DNA from 2 places in the Pontibacter sp. GD13 genome. Region 1 is predicted to be linked to the other one. Evidence: riboswitches for the same ligand, from Rfam matches in the RefSeq annotation. Region 1 holds a riboswitch; the other holds the start of a gene.
The links. Region 1 has a riboswitch for S-adenosylmethionine ahead of metH (methionine synthase). Riboswitches for the same ligand answer to the same signal wherever they lie in the genome.
Positions count from the first base shown of each region.

Region 2: it holds a riboswitch for S-adenosylmethionine, as region 1 does, so the genes downstream of both, AC4BAN_RS11270 (ATP-grasp domain-containing protein) here and metH (methionine synthase) in region 1, are expected to answer to the same signal.

Region 1 is NZ_JBYZMQ010000003.1:82,498-90,868, forward strand. Features, by position in the region: gene AC4BAN_RS06845 (ribonucleoside-diphosphate reductase subunit alpha) at 1-2,177, opposite strand, end outside; gene AC4BAN_RS06850 (ribonucleoside-diphosphate reductase small subunit) at 2,273-3,232, opposite strand; gene AC4BAN_RS06855 (hypothetical protein) at 3,952-4,842, shown strand; gene AC4BAN_RS06860 (hypothetical protein) at 4,911-5,210, shown strand; gene rplU (50S ribosomal protein L21) at 5,944-6,252, shown strand; gene rpmA (50S ribosomal protein L27) at 6,325-6,594, shown strand; SAM riboswitch class I at 6,852-6,961, shown strand; gene metH (methionine synthase) at 7,035-8,371, shown strand, end outside.
Region 2 is NZ_JBYZMQ010000007.1:69,362-77,732, forward strand. Features, by position in the region: gene AC4BAN_RS11255 (zinc-dependent metalloprotease) at 1-2,126, opposite strand, end outside; gene AC4BAN_RS11260 (VF530 family protein) at 2,767-3,003, shown strand; gene AC4BAN_RS11265 (amidohydrolase family protein) at 3,082-4,509, shown strand; SAM riboswitch class I at 4,621-4,722, shown strand; gene AC4BAN_RS11270 (ATP-grasp domain-containing protein) at 5,089-6,072, shown strand; gene AC4BAN_RS11275 (LLM class flavin-dependent oxidoreductase) at 6,075-7,109, shown strand; gene AC4BAN_RS11280 (RecQ family ATP-dependent DNA helicase) at 7,324-8,371, opposite strand, start outside.

The DNA.
Region 1 (8,371 bases):
GTCAGCTTGCCGAAGTTCACGTTCTGCACGTGCAGGTTCAGCGACTGGCTTTGGCAGATGTAGGCGCCACGCTCGGCACTCATGTCGATTACGGTGCGCTGGCTTATCTCCCACACTGTTTTGTACAGGTCCTTGATGTGCTGCGGGATATTGGGGATATCCTGCACGGAGCCGTTCGCGGCTATGATGTCCTGCTTCATTCTGTCGTTCCAGATGCCCAGGGAGATCAGGTCCTTGAGCAGGTGCTTGTTTACCACCATAAACTCACCGGACAGCACGCGGCGCAGGTAAATGTTAGAAGTATAAGGCTCGAAAGACTCGTTGTTACCCAGGATCTGTGCGGTAGAAGCCGTAGGCATAGGTGCTACTAACAGCGAGTTACGTACACCATACTCCACTACATCTTTGCGCAGGCTTTCCCAGTCCCAACGGCCAGATTCAGGCGTTATGCCCCACAGGTCGAACTGGAACTTGCCCTCAGCCAAAGGAGAGCCTTTAAACGTTTCGTACGCACCGTTCTTCTTGGCCAGGTCCTTGGAGGCCGTCATGGCGGCAAAGTAAATCGTCTCGAAAATGTCTTTGTTTAGCCCGCGCGCCTCGTCGCTCTCGAAAGGCATGCGCAGGTGAATGAAGGTGTCGGCCAGGCCCTGCACGCCTAAACCGATCGGGCGGTGGCGCATGTTAGAGTTCTGCGCCTCCTGCACCGGGTAATAGTTGATATCGATCACCTTGTTGAGGTTAACCGTGGCATGATAGGTTACATCAAAAAGCTTCTGGTGATCGAAAGTCTTGCTGCCATCCTCTTTTTCTACTACATAACGGGGCAGTGCCAGGGAGGCCAGGTTGCAAACGGCAATCTCATCCTCGCTGGTATACTCCATAATCTCGGTGCAAAGGTTAGAGCTCTTGATGGTGCCCAGGTTCTGCTGGTTGCTCTTGCGGTTGGCGTGGTCTTTATAGAGCATGTATGGGGTGCCGGTCTCTATCTGCGATTCCAGCACCTGAAACCACAGTTCCTGCGCTTTTACCGTTTTGCGGGCCCGGCCCTCCCGCTCATACTTGGTATAGAGCCGCTCAAAGTCCTTTCCCCAGCTATCGGCCAGGCCAGGGGCCTCGTTGGGGCAGAACAGGCTCCAGTCGCCGTTCTCCTCCACACGTTGCATAAACAGGTCGGGTGTCCAGAGGGCATAGAACAGGTCACGTGCGCGGTTTTCTTCCTTGCCATGGTTTTTCTTCAGCTCCAGAAAGTCAAAGATGTCGGCATGCCAAGGCTCCAGGTAAATAGCGAAAGCGCCCTTACGCTTGCCGCCGCCCTGGTCCACGTAGCGGGCCGTATCGTTAAACACCTTCAGCATTGGGATGATGCCGTTGGAGGTGCCGTTGGTGCCCTTGATGTAAGAGCCCGTGGCACGCACGTTATGGATGCTCAGACCAATGCCGCCCGCACTTTGCGAGATTTGGGCGCATTGCTTCAGGGTATCGTAAATGCCTGGTATGCTGTCGTCTTTCATGGTAAGCAGGAAGCACGACGATAGCTGCGGTTTGGGTGTTCCGGCGTTAAACAGGGTGGGGGTGGCATGGGTAAACCACTTCTCCGACATCAGGTTGTACGTCTCAATGGCAGACTCAATATCCTCCTTGTGAATACCTACGGCCACGCGCATCAGCATGTGCTGCGGGCGCTCTATGATCCTGCCATCCAGGCGAAGCAGGTAAGACCGCTCCAGGGTTTTATAGCCGAAATAATCGTAGTTATAATCACGGTCGTAGATGATGGTAGAGTCGAGCAGGGCCGCATGCTTACGGATGATCTCATACACGTCCTTGGCCAGCAACGAGGCATTCTCGCCTGTTTTGGGGTCCTCGTAAGTATACAAGCGCTTCATGGTATTCGAAAACGACTTGCTCGTAACCTTGTGCAGGTTAGAGATGGCCACCCGCGCAGCCAAGGTAGCATAATCGGGGTGCTTGGTGGTAAGCGAGGCGGCTGTTTCGGCAGCCAGGTTATCCAGCTCCACGGTGGTCACGCCATCGTAAATGCCGTCAATCACTTTTTTAGCCACCTCAATAGGCGACACATAGTCCATGTGCAGGCCATAGCAAAGTTTTTCTATTCGTGCGGTGATCTTATCGAATTTGACGGATTCGCGGCGGCCGTCTCGTTTTACTACTAGCATAGCGTATACATTTAGCGGGTGTCAAGGGCCCGATTTATTAAAGGATATAGAAAGGCCACTGCCTGTGCAGGAGGCCGGTAACGCACTGTTTAGGCTTAAAAGTCCTCGTCAAGCGAGAAGATATTCTTGTCTTTGTCGCCCATTACGCCGGCTTTCTGGTACTCGCCCACGCGCTTCTCGAAGAAATTGGTCTTGCCCTGCAGCGAGATCATCTCCATAAAATCAAAAGGGTTGGTGGAGTTGTAGATCTTCTGGCAGCCAAGCGCCACCAACAGTCTGTCGGCTACAAACTCGATGTACTGGCTCATCAGCTTCGAGTTCATGCCGATCAGGTCTACCGGCAAAGCATCTGTTACAAACTCCTGCTCAATGTCAACCGCGTCGCGTATGATGGACTGCACCCGCTCTTCGGGCAGCTTATTGTTCAGCATTGAGTAGAGCAGGCAGGCAAAATCGCAGTGCAGGCCTTCGTCGCGGCTGATCAGTTCGTTAGAGAATGTAAGGCCGGGCATCAGGCCACGCTTCTTCAGCCAGAAGATGGAGCAGAAAGAGCCGGAGAAGAAAATCCCTTCCACCGCTGCAAAAGCAATCAGCCGCTCAGTGAAATCCTCGCTGTTGATCCACTTTAAGGCCCATTCACCTTTTCGCTTCACGCATGGCACTGTTTCCAGGGCATTGAAGAGGTGATCCTTCTCGCTCTGCTTCTTTACATAGGTGTCTATCAGCAGCGAGTAGGTTTCGGAATGGATGTTCTCCATCATGATCTGGAAGCCATAGAAGCAACGGGCTTCCGGCAACTGCACCTCCTGCATGAAGTTGATCGCCAGGTTCTCGTTCACAATGCCGTCCGAGGCCGCAAAAAATGCCAGTACGTGTGTGATAAAGTGGCGCTCGCCGTCGTTCAGGTTCTCCCAGTCCTTCAGATCCTGGCTCAGGTCAATCTCCTCAGCTGTCCAGAAACTGGCCTCAGCCTGCTTGTACATTTGCCACACTATATCGTTCTGAATTGGGAACAGGACGAATCGGTTCGGGTTTTCTTGTAAAATTGGCTCCATAATCAAGTAAAAAGTGTTTTATTGGTTGAAGGGGTAAGCAGTTTGCTTAGAAAACACCCCATTGTGTTAATTGTTGCAGGCGCATGTTGGGTTAGCGTCCAGTAACATCGTGACTTCAAATATATAGATTTGAACTTGAAATAAGGGGCTAAAGTTGTTCAATTTATTAACACTCTTTTAAGTGGCTGACAGCTTGTTGGTTATAATGAAATAAACATCTTTATCCACATAAGTTATCAACTATATAGCTTTCTTAAAATATCATAAACTAAACAATAAATCAGTGATAAATGCTCTTTCTGGTCATCTGCTGGTGTTTTAGCCAGATACATGCTTAAATTTGGGGTTTGCTGTATGTGTAAAACGGGAGTTGATGAGTAATTTGTGGGAGCCGCGACAGGGATTTATACAGTATATGTTGAAAATGTGGATTACTTGGCTGGCGGTTATGTTTCTGACTTTGAATTGATTGGGGCTGTTTTTAACTAGCTTATAAAATGCACGTGTGGATGTCAACAATGTTATCCACACGTGTGTGGGGATGTGCTTGTTGCTGATATGCATTAGAGTAATGTTGGGCTATAGTTAAGGCCCAAACAGAGTGAGGTAGCTGGTGTATAAGTATATTGTAACTTTTATAGATTATGTTTGCATATATATATATATATATATATGATTAGTATTGAAAGACAATTTATTTAACAATCCAATACTAAAAAATGAAACACTTAATTTCAAAAATTGCATTAGTTGCCTCATTAGCTTTAAGCGGAGTATTTGTTCAATGCTCTTCTAACGATGAGGACGTGGTAACCCCTGTTATTATCAGTAGTAATGATGTTAATCATGTCACGCAAAATGCTTTATATTCAGCAGAACATCTTGCTGCTGATACTTCTTTTATAGAGTCTGTTAGAGTTAATAAGAAAGTAATTGGTATATTAAATCATAAACTAAAGACTTTAGGTAACAAGCAGGCCCGCGAGCAACAATTCAAAAAGGTTGCAGCAATACACAATCAAAAAAATATAACAAATGCTGACTTTCTGGTGCTTGTTCGTGAATTAGGATTTAAAGACATAAAAGAATTTGCAGAGCTTTTATCTGAAACTAGTAAACGGAACGAAGAATTAAAACTGAAAGGGATTGATTTAGGGAGTGTTAGTAGAGAAGTTTATAGTAAGGCATATAAAGCTGCTGCTGACAAACTCGATTTTGGGGTAGCTTCGTTTGATGTGTGTGTAGAGTGTCCCTTTAACAATTGTAATGAGTGTTGGGGTGGAGGTGGTGGTACCGTAGGAGGTGGTGACCAGCTTGAGCAACCAGGAGGAGGCGGTGGTGGCACCGTAAGTTGCCAAACTGCTTGTGAAACTATAAGGAATTCAAAAAAGGGGAAAGCTGAAATGGATCTTGCGGTAAGCTTAACAGCTGTTTGTGGATCAGCTACATATACTGCTTGGAAAATTGGAAGCTGTTTAGGGCTTTTAGGGGCAGCTACAGGCGGAGTATGCACAGCAGCGGTATGTGGATCAATTTATTATTTTAACTATGTACAAGATATTCAAATTATAGAATCAGAATATGTATTATGTATTAATGGGTGTAAATAAGTATTCGCTTGCATCAAAAGTTAATTATCTGCTCAATAATTTATTGAACATTAGACGATTTTTATAAAATGAATAAATTTGCTGAAGATCTCAGAATCAGAATGTGGCGTAAAGTTGAGGTGTTAGGTTACCTTCTGACATGGTTGACTGTTCCGATTTATTTTTCCTATGTCATGATTCATCTGGAAGGGCGTCGGGACGAAATTGCTCTATGGTTTTGGGTGGTAACGCTGGGCTTATGGTATATCGGCTTTATGCTCTCAGGTTTAGCCCGCTACAAAAAGCATGACCACACACCTGTTTCTATCTTCTTTACAGTGTTAGGTATTGTCGGTCCTCTGGCAATTTATTGTATCAGAAATCTATAGTTGCAGCTTTGTAATTAGACAGAACCAACAAACAGCTATGAATTTATCTTTAAAAAGAAAACTACAGGTAACGCAGGTATTTCTGTCCGTAACGCTGTACTTTCATTACATAGCTGGAAACAATTCCATTGCAACCACTACAGGCAAAGTTACATTGCTGGCTATTGCCGTGTTTACTATGCTCTTGTTATATTTCTGGCATAAGCATGAACCTACTAAAGCCAGGGTTGTTATGAAAGCTGTGTTTACTGCGATGCTTATAACCTTTATAGTTGTAATGGTATTCGTGTTCTGATAATTACTGAAGTAACTATGGGAAACGAACAGATAGAAGACACATTAAAATACTGGAGAGAGTAGAGCAATTAGGTTATAGCTTAACATTGCTGGGACTATTCACTAAATTAATCTGGGTGCTGGCGCTATCCTATAAAATAGGCCACCAAACATTTAGCGGCGAGTATTATGCGAATATACCAGTAGCAGGCTGGATTGCACTTTTCGGGTTATGGTATGCTGGAGTTATGCTTTCTGGCTTTGCCCGCTAAAAAAACACGACCATCCACTTATCTCTGTTTTTGTTACAGTATCCAGCCTGGTCGGGCCACTGGTTATCTACTATATCAGTAATCTATAGCTATAGTTGTGCAAATAAATTAAGCAGCAAGCCTTTGCATATTTAAAATTTGTGCCGTACTTTTGCAGACTAATTTTAAATTATACATTGAAGCTGATGTACGCAATTGTAGAAATCGCAGGTCAACAGACCAAAGTAGAGAACGGCATGTTCATCTACGCTAACAAGCTTTCCGGCAATGAGGGTGACGCCGTAGAGTTCACCAATGTTCTTCTTACTGATGATAACGGAAGCATTACTTTAGGTGCTCCTTTCGTTAGCGGTGTTAAAGTGGTTGGAAAAATCCTTGGCAACGTGAAAGGCGACAAAGTGATCATTTTCAAAAAGAAGAGAAGAAAGGGATACCGCAAGAAGAATGGCCACCGCCAGCACTTCACTAAGGTCCTGATCGAGAGCATTGGTTAAGCAGTAAGAAGAAAATTATCGTAAAATCTTTTCAGGCAACGCCCCGCTAACCTGAATTAAATAGTAAAAAAGATGGCACACAAAAAAGGAGCCGGTAGTTCTAATAACGGACGTGAGTCGCATTCTAAACGACTAGGTGTTAAAATTTACGGTGGCCAGGATATCATTGCTGGTAACATCATTGTAAGACAAAGAGGTACTGCGCACCACCCAAGTGTAAACGTGGGTATGGGCAAAGACCACACGCTGTTTGCCTTGACAGACGGTGTTGTATCGTTCAGAAAAGGGAAGAAGAACCGTTCTTACGTTTCTGTAGTACCTAAAGTAGCGGCAGAGGCTTAATTCCAAGCTCTGTTGATGCAATAAAAAAGGGATACCGAAAGGTGTCCCTTTTTTATGTAAAATTGGTTTTACTGCAACCGGCCTTTTTGGAGGACGTATAAACTATCATAGGATCGGATTCGCTAATAAGCGAAAAAGATCCTGTAGGAAAGGGACACTTATAGTGTCCCTTTCTGTTTATATATACTTATAGCACGAAAAAAGGCGTACAGAGCAACAAAATTTTGTATTTACCGGATATGTATATAATTTACAGTTTCTTATCAAGAAAGACCGAGGGATAGGGCCCGATGACGTCTTAGCAACCTTGTTAAAGCCTGGTGCTAATTCCCTTCCAACCGCAACAAGCGTCTGGAAAAGATAAGAATGTCCATCCTCCCGGCAGGGTGTCCTTCTTGATAAGCTGATGCAGAAGACTTACGAGAAGAAAGACACCGGACATGAAGTACAACCATTCTATTTATCAACTGCTGAAAGAACGCATCTTAGTGCTTGACGGCGCGATGGGCACCATGATTCAGCGCTACAAGCTAACAGAAGAAGATTTCAGGGGCGAACGTTTTAAAGATCATCCAGGTGATCTGAAAGGTAACAATGACCTGCTTTCAATTACCCGCCCCGATATCATTAAATCCATACATGCCGAGTATTTAGAGGCCGGAGCTGATATTGTAGAAACAAATACCTTCAGCGGAACCAGTATAGCCATGGCCGATTATCACCTGGAAGACCTGGTGTATGAACTGAATTACGAATCAGCCAAAATAGCGCGTGAGGCAGCAGATGAAATAGAGGCAAAAGTGGCTGGCAGACCCCGCTTTGTGGCAGGCGCCATTGGTCCGACAAACCGGACCGCTTCTCTCTCTCCGGACGTAAATAACCCCGGATACCGCGCCGTTACCTTCGATCAACTGGTAGAGGCATACTATGAGCAGGTGCGCGGCCTGGTGGATGGCGGCTCTGACCTGTTGCTGGTAGAAACCGTATTCGACACCCTGAACTGTAAAGCCGCCCTGTTTGCCATACAGCAGTACGTGCAGGATGGTGGTAAAGAGCTTCCGATCATGGTATCCGGTACTATTACCGATGCCAGTGGCCGTACCCTGTCCGGTCAAACAGTGGAAGCCTTCTGGAACTCTATCGCGCATGCGAACATCTTAAGTGTTGGCTTCAACTGTGCACTGGGTGCCCGCCAACTAAAAACACATATACAGGAGCTGGCGCGTATTTCTGACTGTTACATCAGCGCCTACCCAAATGCCGGTTTGCCCAATGCCTTTGGCGGCTACGACGAAACAGCCGAGCAGATGGGTGGTATCGTGGAGGAGTACCTGAAGGAAGGCCTAGTAAATATTCTTGGTGGTTGTTGTGGCACTACGCCTATGCACACCAGAGTTATCTCCGATCTTGTTCAAAAGTATAAGCCGCATATTCCCTCACCGGTTCCCCCTCTCCCACGTTACAGCGGCCTCGAACCCCTCACCATCACTCCTGAAACACTATTTGTAAATATTGGCGAACGTACCAACGTGACAGGTTCTAAAAAATTCTCGCGCCTGATCGTGAACGGAGAATTTGAGGAAGCCCTATCGGTAGCGCAGCAGCAGGTAGAAGGCGGGGCGCAGATCATTGATGTGAACATGGATGAAGGGATGCTCGATTCGGAGCAGGCCATGACAAACTTTCTTAACCTGATAGCTTCCGAACCGGACATTTCCAGGTTGCCAATTATGATCGACTCCTCTAAATGGAGCGTGATCGAAGCTGGATTGAAGTG
Region 2 (8,371 bases), on a different contig from region 1:
AGGCGGGCCATCCGGTCCGCCGACAGCAGGCTGTTCAGGTGGCGCACCTGCAGGTTACGGATGCCATCGACATGGTTGGCATGGTGCACGTTGCGGCTTATCTCCGACTGGTGCAGCCATTCCGGGGAGGTAAAGGCGTTGGCCAAAAGCCAGGTAACAGACGCGGCCTGCATTTTAGCCGGCACCGGCGTGTACACAAATCCTTTCTGGTTTGGCTTCAGGCGATTCTCATACACCCCGCCCACGTTGGTTACCACATGGCCGATGTAGCGGCTCCACACGCCCAGCAACTCCCCGTACAATTCCTCCAGGTCATTGTAATCGTTGGTTTCCACGGCTGTCCATTGCACGAGTTTCGGAGCTACCAGTTTCAGGTTTTTCAGGCCATAGGTGCTTGCCTTTATCGGATCGTCGCCGATGCCTTCTGTCTGGCTGGCGGGGTCGTAGCCGCCGCTGCCGCTTCCGTACTGATACACCGGATCGTTTTTGGTCGCCTCGATCCATTTGGTGAGGGTTGGGATCTCCGCCTCCGGACTCTTGGCGTCCGGCAGGTAGCGGTAACCCCAGTTGATGGCATACATGTCGTATGGCCCTAACTGGCGCACAAAGCGCACATCCTGATCGCCGGGCTGCGCCACGTAATTGTAACGGGCATAATCCATGATGGTGGCGGCGATGCCATACTTTTGCGTGAAGGTGCCGGAGCGCAAAGAATCTGTGTCGTAAGCAAAGCTGGCTTTCATGTTGTGCGGCAGCCCCAGTGCGTGGCCTACTTCATGCGTGATCACTTCCAGCATCATCTCGCCCAGGTCGTCCATGGGTGTGTTCAGCGAGCGGGCTGTCGGGTTGGCGGCCCCGGTTTCCAGTAAATAGCGGTTGCGGTAAGAGCGCAGGTGGTTGTGGTACCAGATAATGTCACTTTCAATGATCTCGCCGGAGCGCGGGTCGGACACGCTGGGCCCCACGGCGTTGCGCGTTGTGCTGGCCACGTACCGGATAACGGAGTAGCGCACATCCTCGGGGCTGAAATCAGGATCTTCCTGAACTGTTGGCGGGTCTTTGGCCAGTATGGCGTTTTTGAAACCTGCGGCCTCAAAGGCTTTGTTCCATTGCTCCACCCCGGCTTTAATGTAGGGCCTTAGTTTCTCGGGCGTTGCCGGATCCAGGTAATACACGATCGGCTTGATCGGCTCCACCAGTTCGCCGCGCTTGTAGGCGGCCACATCCTTTGGCTCTAACCGCCAGCGACGGATATACGATTTCTCATCCGCTTTATAGGCTTCAGAGCCATAGTCGATCTGCTTGATGTTGAAGTAGCCCACGCGGTCATCGTTCAGGCGGGCCTGCATCGGCACTTTGGGCAGCAACACCATCGACTGGTTCATCATCAGGCTGATGGCCCCTGTATTGGAATTGGATGGCGGCTCGGCGGCATCGTAGGTAAAGTCCTGCTTCACTTCGATGTTCAGCGGAAAGCTCTTCATACTGTTGATAAAGCTCCGGTTCTCGTCCAGCTTGCTCACCTTGTAGTTCTTGCGCATGTCGGCATCCAGGCCGCTGATCGCTTTGATATCGCTCAAAAAGAACTTCGTCACGTCGATCACATAGCCACTGGAGTCTTTTGACAAAGCGGCAATATCGAAGGCATACAGGGTAGGCTGGTAATTGTTGGCCTGCACCGACAGGTTGATCGGCAGCGAGTCGGCGGCCACGGCGCTGTAGGATTTTGTTTTAAGCACGATCTTGTTGTCGAACTTCTGCCACACCACCATTTGCTCGTTTACCGATGATCCGGCGTTCACATACCCGCCGCCCAGGCCCGCAGGCAGGTTGGCAAACCGACTGATCCAAAGAAAATCACGGTTCAGCAAGGTGTCCGGAATCTCGTAATAAAACTTGTCGGCTACCTTGTGCACCGTAAACACACCGGCATCGGAGGCAGCGCCTTTGGTTATGACTTCAGTATACGGTTTCATGCCGTTTTTAGAGGCTGGTTTCGGCTTTTCCGTCTCCTCCTTTTTGGCTATCTCCCCTTTGGAAGAAGTGGCGGTTTGGGTGCTGGAGCACGAAGCCTGGGTAAGGGCCAGCAGTAATCCTAAGCTTACCGCCTTGTAGGTTTTTAACATGTATACGCTGTTTTATACTTTAATTAAATGAAGTAAGATTATTTACTGAGCCACAGCACAGCAGTCAAATTGACTATCAATATAAGGCATATTTAACAAACCCAAGCCATAAGCCAGCCTTTTTAGCCCGGCCTGTGTGCTAAAGCAGGTGGAATACCTTAACCAAGCACTTTAAAAAAAACCAATCTAATTTTTTATTAAACCCAGGTTGCGGTTAACCATCGCAAACACTCACCGATGCCACAACCATCACATTTCTCATTCAATTCAGGTTGCGATCAACCCACCCCACCCCTCCGAGGAGGGGAGTTTTACTCGTGCATGTAATTCCCCTCCTCGGAGGGGTTAGGGGTGGGTTTACATCTTCCATGCATATCTACTACCTCAACCTAGGTTGTATAGAGATCAAATCAAAATCGCTCCCTCTCCTTTTAAGGAGAGGGCTGGGGTGAGGTAAAACCCGCTGCACCACCGGGAAAGCAACTTACCGAAGCTTAGCAAAAAAGTATGAAGTATGGCCAGTTGGGATTAAAATTCGTCGTGGTACCTTTATTACCTGTTCTGTATAAAGCACCAGCTAATGCCGAATCACTTTTGTATCCCCCACACGGGATAATTTCGTAAATTTGCACCTACGCTTATGGAAGAAAAACAGAAAAACAACCCGCTACACGGCATCACACTGCAAGCCATATTGGAACACCTGGTGGCTTATTACGGCTGGGAGGAGTTGAGCACCAAGATCAACCTGAACTGCTTTAAAAGCAACCCAAGCATAAAATCAAGCCTCACTTTCCTGCGCAAAACCCCCTGGGCCCGCGAGAAAGTGGAAAGTCTGTACCTTTTTGTGCTGCGCAGGCAAAAGAAGGGCCTGTAGCAAAACTTGCCAATACAGCAAATACTGCAAAGGGCCCGTATAAACTGCGAAAACGCTCCTAAACTTTAGAACTGACTCATGCAAAAGTTTCCCTCTGTGTGCCTGTTCCTGGCCATATTTAGCCTCTTGGCCGGCTGCTCCGCCGCCAATACCAGTACCGCCGACCTCCTGATCACGCACGCGCATGTTGTGGATGTGGAGGCAGGCCAGGTGCGCCCGAACCAGACACTGGTAGTGCAGGATGGCGTCATTCAGAACATTACCGGCAGCGACTCACGAGTAAAGTATAAAGCCGCTACCACGCTGAACGCAACGGGCAAATACCTGATACCCGGCCTCTGGGACAATCACATTCACCTGCGCGGCGGCGCGGATTTGGAGGAGGAGAACAAGCAGCTGCTTCCATTGTATATTGCTAACGGCATTACCACCGTGCGCGACGCCGGCGGCGACCTGTACCCGGCCATTCGCCGGTGGCAAAGCCAGATTGAAGCCGGCAAACTGGTGGGGCCTCACATTATTTCAGCGGGCCCAAAACTGGACGGGCCGAACCCGACCTGGGAGGGCTCTATTGAGGTTGCCACCGTGGCAGAGGTGCCGGCAGCCGTTGACTCGCTCCAGAAGCTGGGCGTGGACTTTGTGAAGATCTACGACAGCACTATTTCCGGTGATGTTTTTCTGGCGATCGTGGCCGAAACAGAGAAACGCGGCATGCAGGTGTCAGGGCACATGCCTTTCACCATTAAGCTCGGCGATGCCATTGACCTGGGCCTGGATGCCACCGAGCATCTGTACTATGCCTTTAAAGCAGGTTCTGCCAAAGAAGACAGTATTACACAGGCCATCGTGGCCAGCCAGACCACAAATAAACCCATCGGCTTTTACGAGGCGCTGCACCTGCTCTACGACACGTACGACCCTGCCGTGGCACAACAAACGTTTGAGCAGATGGTCCGGAAAAACACCGCCGTTGTGCCGACTTTATACATCAGCCGCGTGCTCGACGAGTTAAAGTATGAAGACCACAGCAACGACTCCTTGCTGCCCTACATCGGCAAGGGCATCGTTAAAACCTACGAGCGCAGGATCAGGAGCGCCAAAAGCCAGACAGCGGAAGCGGTGCAGTTCAGGCATGAGCTGAATGCCCGGTTTCATTCCATGGTGCCCGCCATGCAGCAAGCCGGAGTTACCATACTGGCCGGCTCCGATGCCGGTGCATTTAACTCCTATGTGTACCCCGGCCAATCGCTGCACAAAGAACTGGAGCTGCTGGTAGAAGCCGGCCTAACGCCGGCACAGGCGCTGCGCACTGCCACCGTAAACGGGGCCACCTTCTGGAAACGCAGCCAGCAGTATGGCACCGTAGAAGTTGGCAAAGCAGCCGACCTGGTGCTGCTGGACGGGAATCCGCTGGAGAACATCCGGAATACGCAAAAGATACACGCCGTTATTTTTGGCGGAAAAGTTTATAGGCCGCAAGAGCTCCTGCAAAACCCGGGCAGGTAAAAAAGCCTACGCATGTTTATGTACCTACATTATTTTATTCGATAAATTTGGATTTGTAAAAATCTACCCCGACATTTGTGACAGTAAAATCAATTACCCTCACACGTATTTGATTTATAAAGAAGAAGGGAGAGAACAGGCTCTATGAACTTCTAGCAACCAGTTTCAAACCAGGTGCTAATTCCTGCCTAAAATTATTAGGGGATATAAATTCACAAAAATGAAAAATTCATCACCTCTACTTCCTGCCAAACCGGTAGCCGCTTACAACCAAACATTCTTTGGCGTTGTTTCTAATTCGCTTGCTTTTACTTGTTATTGTTGCTGTTGTTGCTAGTCCAGTAGCAAACAGGTAACGCTCGCCCTGCGCTAAATCAGCAGTGGCAGCCCCTATTCGTTTTCCCCGGGTTACTAATTTTTTTGCTTTCAGCAGAAGCATCGCAATTTTCTGCCATGCCCATTTCTATAATGGGGTTGGCTGACAACTGCCTTCTATTTACCCTTTACCCCTGTTAGATACATTAAAAGGTGCCATGCCGCACCTATACTTTCATACCTGTACCTTTAAAAATCAGAATTATGTCATCAGGATCATCTATAAAACCTATCGCCATTTTTTATGAGCACCCAGAGTGGTTTAAGCCGCTCTTCAACGAGTTGGATGCGCGTGGCATCCCTTATGTGCGCCTGAATGCGGCCGTGCATCAGTTTGATGTGGCAGAAGAAGAGCCACCCTACAGTGCGTTCTTCAACCGCATGAGCCCATCTGCTTATCTGCGCCAGAACGAGAATGGCATCTTTTACACCCTAAACCTGCTGGCACACTTAGAAGCCAGGGGGGTACCGGTAATAAACGGCTACAAGGCCTTTCAAAATGAAGCCTCTAAGGCACTGCAGCTTGTTTTGCTGCAGCAGCTGGGCCTGCCCTACCCAAAGACCAGGGTGATAAACCATGCTGCGCAGGCGGTGAAAGCAGCGGACGGGTTGCGCTACCCCGTGGTGGTAAAAGCCAACATTGGCGGAAGTGGTGCCGGTATTGTGCGTTACGACTCGGCGGCTGATCTGGCCTCTGCGGTTGCCGAAGGCAGCGTGCAGCTTGGTATAGACCACACCGCACTGGTGCAGGAGTTTATTCCTGCACGCGGCGGGCACATTAGTCGGGTAGAGACCCTTAGCGGCAAATACCTCTATGCCATTAAAGTGTATACCGATGGCGACAGCTTTAACCTGTGCCCTGCCGATATATGCCAGACCACTGCTGGCAAGGAATTGGTGCGTAACGCCTGCGCCCTGGACGCACCCAAAAACGGCATGCGGGTAGAAGCCTTCACACCGGATCAGGCAGTGATTGAAGCCATCGAGCGCATAGTGCAGTCGGCTGGCATCGACGTGGGTGGCATTGAGTACATCGTGGATGACCGTGACGGGCAGATTTACTACTACGACGTAAACGCCCTCTCCAATTTTGTGGCGGATGCCGTGCACGTGATCGGCTTTAATCCGCACGCTCGCCTAGTGGACTATCTGGAAAAGAAAGCGCAACTTAAACTAGAGGAGGTGTAATTATGCAGTTTGGATATTGGTTACCCGTTTTTGGAGGCTGGCTCCGCAATGTGCCTGACGAGGGCATGGCCCCTACCTGGGAGTATGTGAAAAAACTGGCGCAGAAAAGTGAAGACTGGGGCTATAGCCTCTCCCTGATCGCTGAGCTTTACCTGAACGACATCAAAGGGAAAGAAGCCCCCTCACTGGACGCCTGGTCCACGGCGGCGGCACTGGCTGCCGTTACTGAGCAACTTGAAATAATGGTGGCGGTGCGGCCTACCTTTCACAACCCGGCCATACTGGCCAAACAAGCCGCAAACATTGCCAACATCAGCGGCGGCAGGCTCTCGCTCAACGTGGTTTCCTCGTGGTGGCGCGATGAGGCAACAAAGTATGGCATCCACTTCGAGCAGCACGACGACCGGTACGCCCGCACAAAGGAATGGCTGGACGTGGTAACCAGCGTGTGGGAGAAGGACCACCTGACCTACGAAGGCAACTACTATAAAGTAGAGGACAACATTCTGCAGCCCAAGCCCGTGAAACGCCCCTTTATTTATGCCGGTGGCGAGTCAGAGGCCGCCAAGTCGCTTATCTCTTCGCAATGCGATGGCTACGTGATGCATGGCGACTCCCCGGAGCTTATCGGCAAACGCATCGCTACAATGCGAGCTAGAAGAGAGGCGAAAGGCTTGCCCCCGATGAAGTATGGTGTGGCCGCTTACAGTATAGTGCGCGACAGCGAAAGGGAAGTTAAAAAGGAACTTGCGCGGATAACGGATGTGAAGAACTCAGCCGCTGGCTTCGACAACTATCAGCAGTGGGTGGCAAACACCCAGTTGGAAGGGCAACTCTCATTGGAAGAGTATTCTGTGTCTAACCGCGGCTTACGCTCCGGCCTGGTGGGCACACCGGCCCAGGTGCAGGACAGGATCGCAGAATTTGAGGCCGTGGGAGTAGATTTCTTTCTGTTACAGTGCAGCCCGCAGCTAGAGGAGATGGAAAGGTTCTCGGACGCAGTGATCAAGGCGCACTCTTTCTCTGCGGCAGGCTAAACGGAACTTCTACCAGCCATACACCAAACAACTAAATAATCTTACCTGGAACCCCTGCAGCCTTTGGAAGCAGGGGTTTTTTGCTTGCCGCCGCTGTTTCACAGTCTCCAAACACTTGTTATTCGCCCGTATCAGGAGAAGGGAGTATTTTATTAGTCAGGTCATTACAGGCATCTGCCGGTAGCATAATTACAAGGCAAAACGCTAGTAGGTGCTACGCATTCACTTCCAGCTTGCCGCTTTCAGTATACCTTAGCTGCCCCACGTCCACTAACTCCCGGATAAGGTCGGAAACTGTTTCAGCGTGCTTTGGCTCAAACTCCGCCACCAGTTCTTTGGGCAGGCAGGGCTTTGCCTGTAGCAGTGACAGAAGCTTCACCCGGAGATGCGCTCCCTCCTGCGCTGCCTTCTCCTTTTTACGCGCTTCCAGACAAAAATCGCACACCCGGCAGCGGGTATCCGATACCTCGCCAAAATATTCCAGGAGCAACTGGGTGCGGCACCTGGTGGTGGATGCAACGTAGTGCGTCATTTCTTTGGCCTGCTCCTGTGCCCGCTTACGCAGCCGGTTCAGTTTGGTGGTGTCAAGGGGCAAGGTGGTGGCGCCTTCCCGGGGTTTGGTAAAGGTTAGCTGTGGCGAATCGCGTTGGGGCTCGTAGGCCAGCACCTGTAGCTTTTGCAGGTACTCCAGCTTGCGCCGCAACTCCTGCTCCGGCACACGCAGCTGCAGGGCCATTTTCTTCTCCGATACCTTCACAAATGTGGTCAGTGCCTCGCCCCCGTACACCCGCAGGATCAGCTGTATCAGCTTGTCGTGGTCGGGGTGTTTCAGCTGAAAGTCGTATAGCGCGGTATTCTCTAAAAGTATAAGCAACCGCGAGGGCGCGTAGTAACTTTCGTTTAGCTGAATGTACCCCTCCGACTCCAGCCTTTTGATAGCATGGTGCACCTGCAGGGCCGGCAGTTTATAGTTTTTGGAGAAAGCGGCCAGGTCGAAATCAAAGTTGCTCATAAAGCCGCTGCCTACGGCCAGCTGGTAATAGTTTGCCAGGCACTGGTATACCCTCCGGATGAACTCCGCGGGGGGGTGGGCCTCCTCCACTTTACGGAGCAGTTCGGCCGTGTCGTTGGGGGCCAGCAGCAGGGTGGCATAGGCATAGCGCTCATCCCGGCCTGCGCGCCCTGCCTCCTGGTAGTAGGCCTCCAGGCTCTCGGGCAGGTCGAGGTGCACCACCAGGCGCACGTCGGCTTTGTCGATCCCC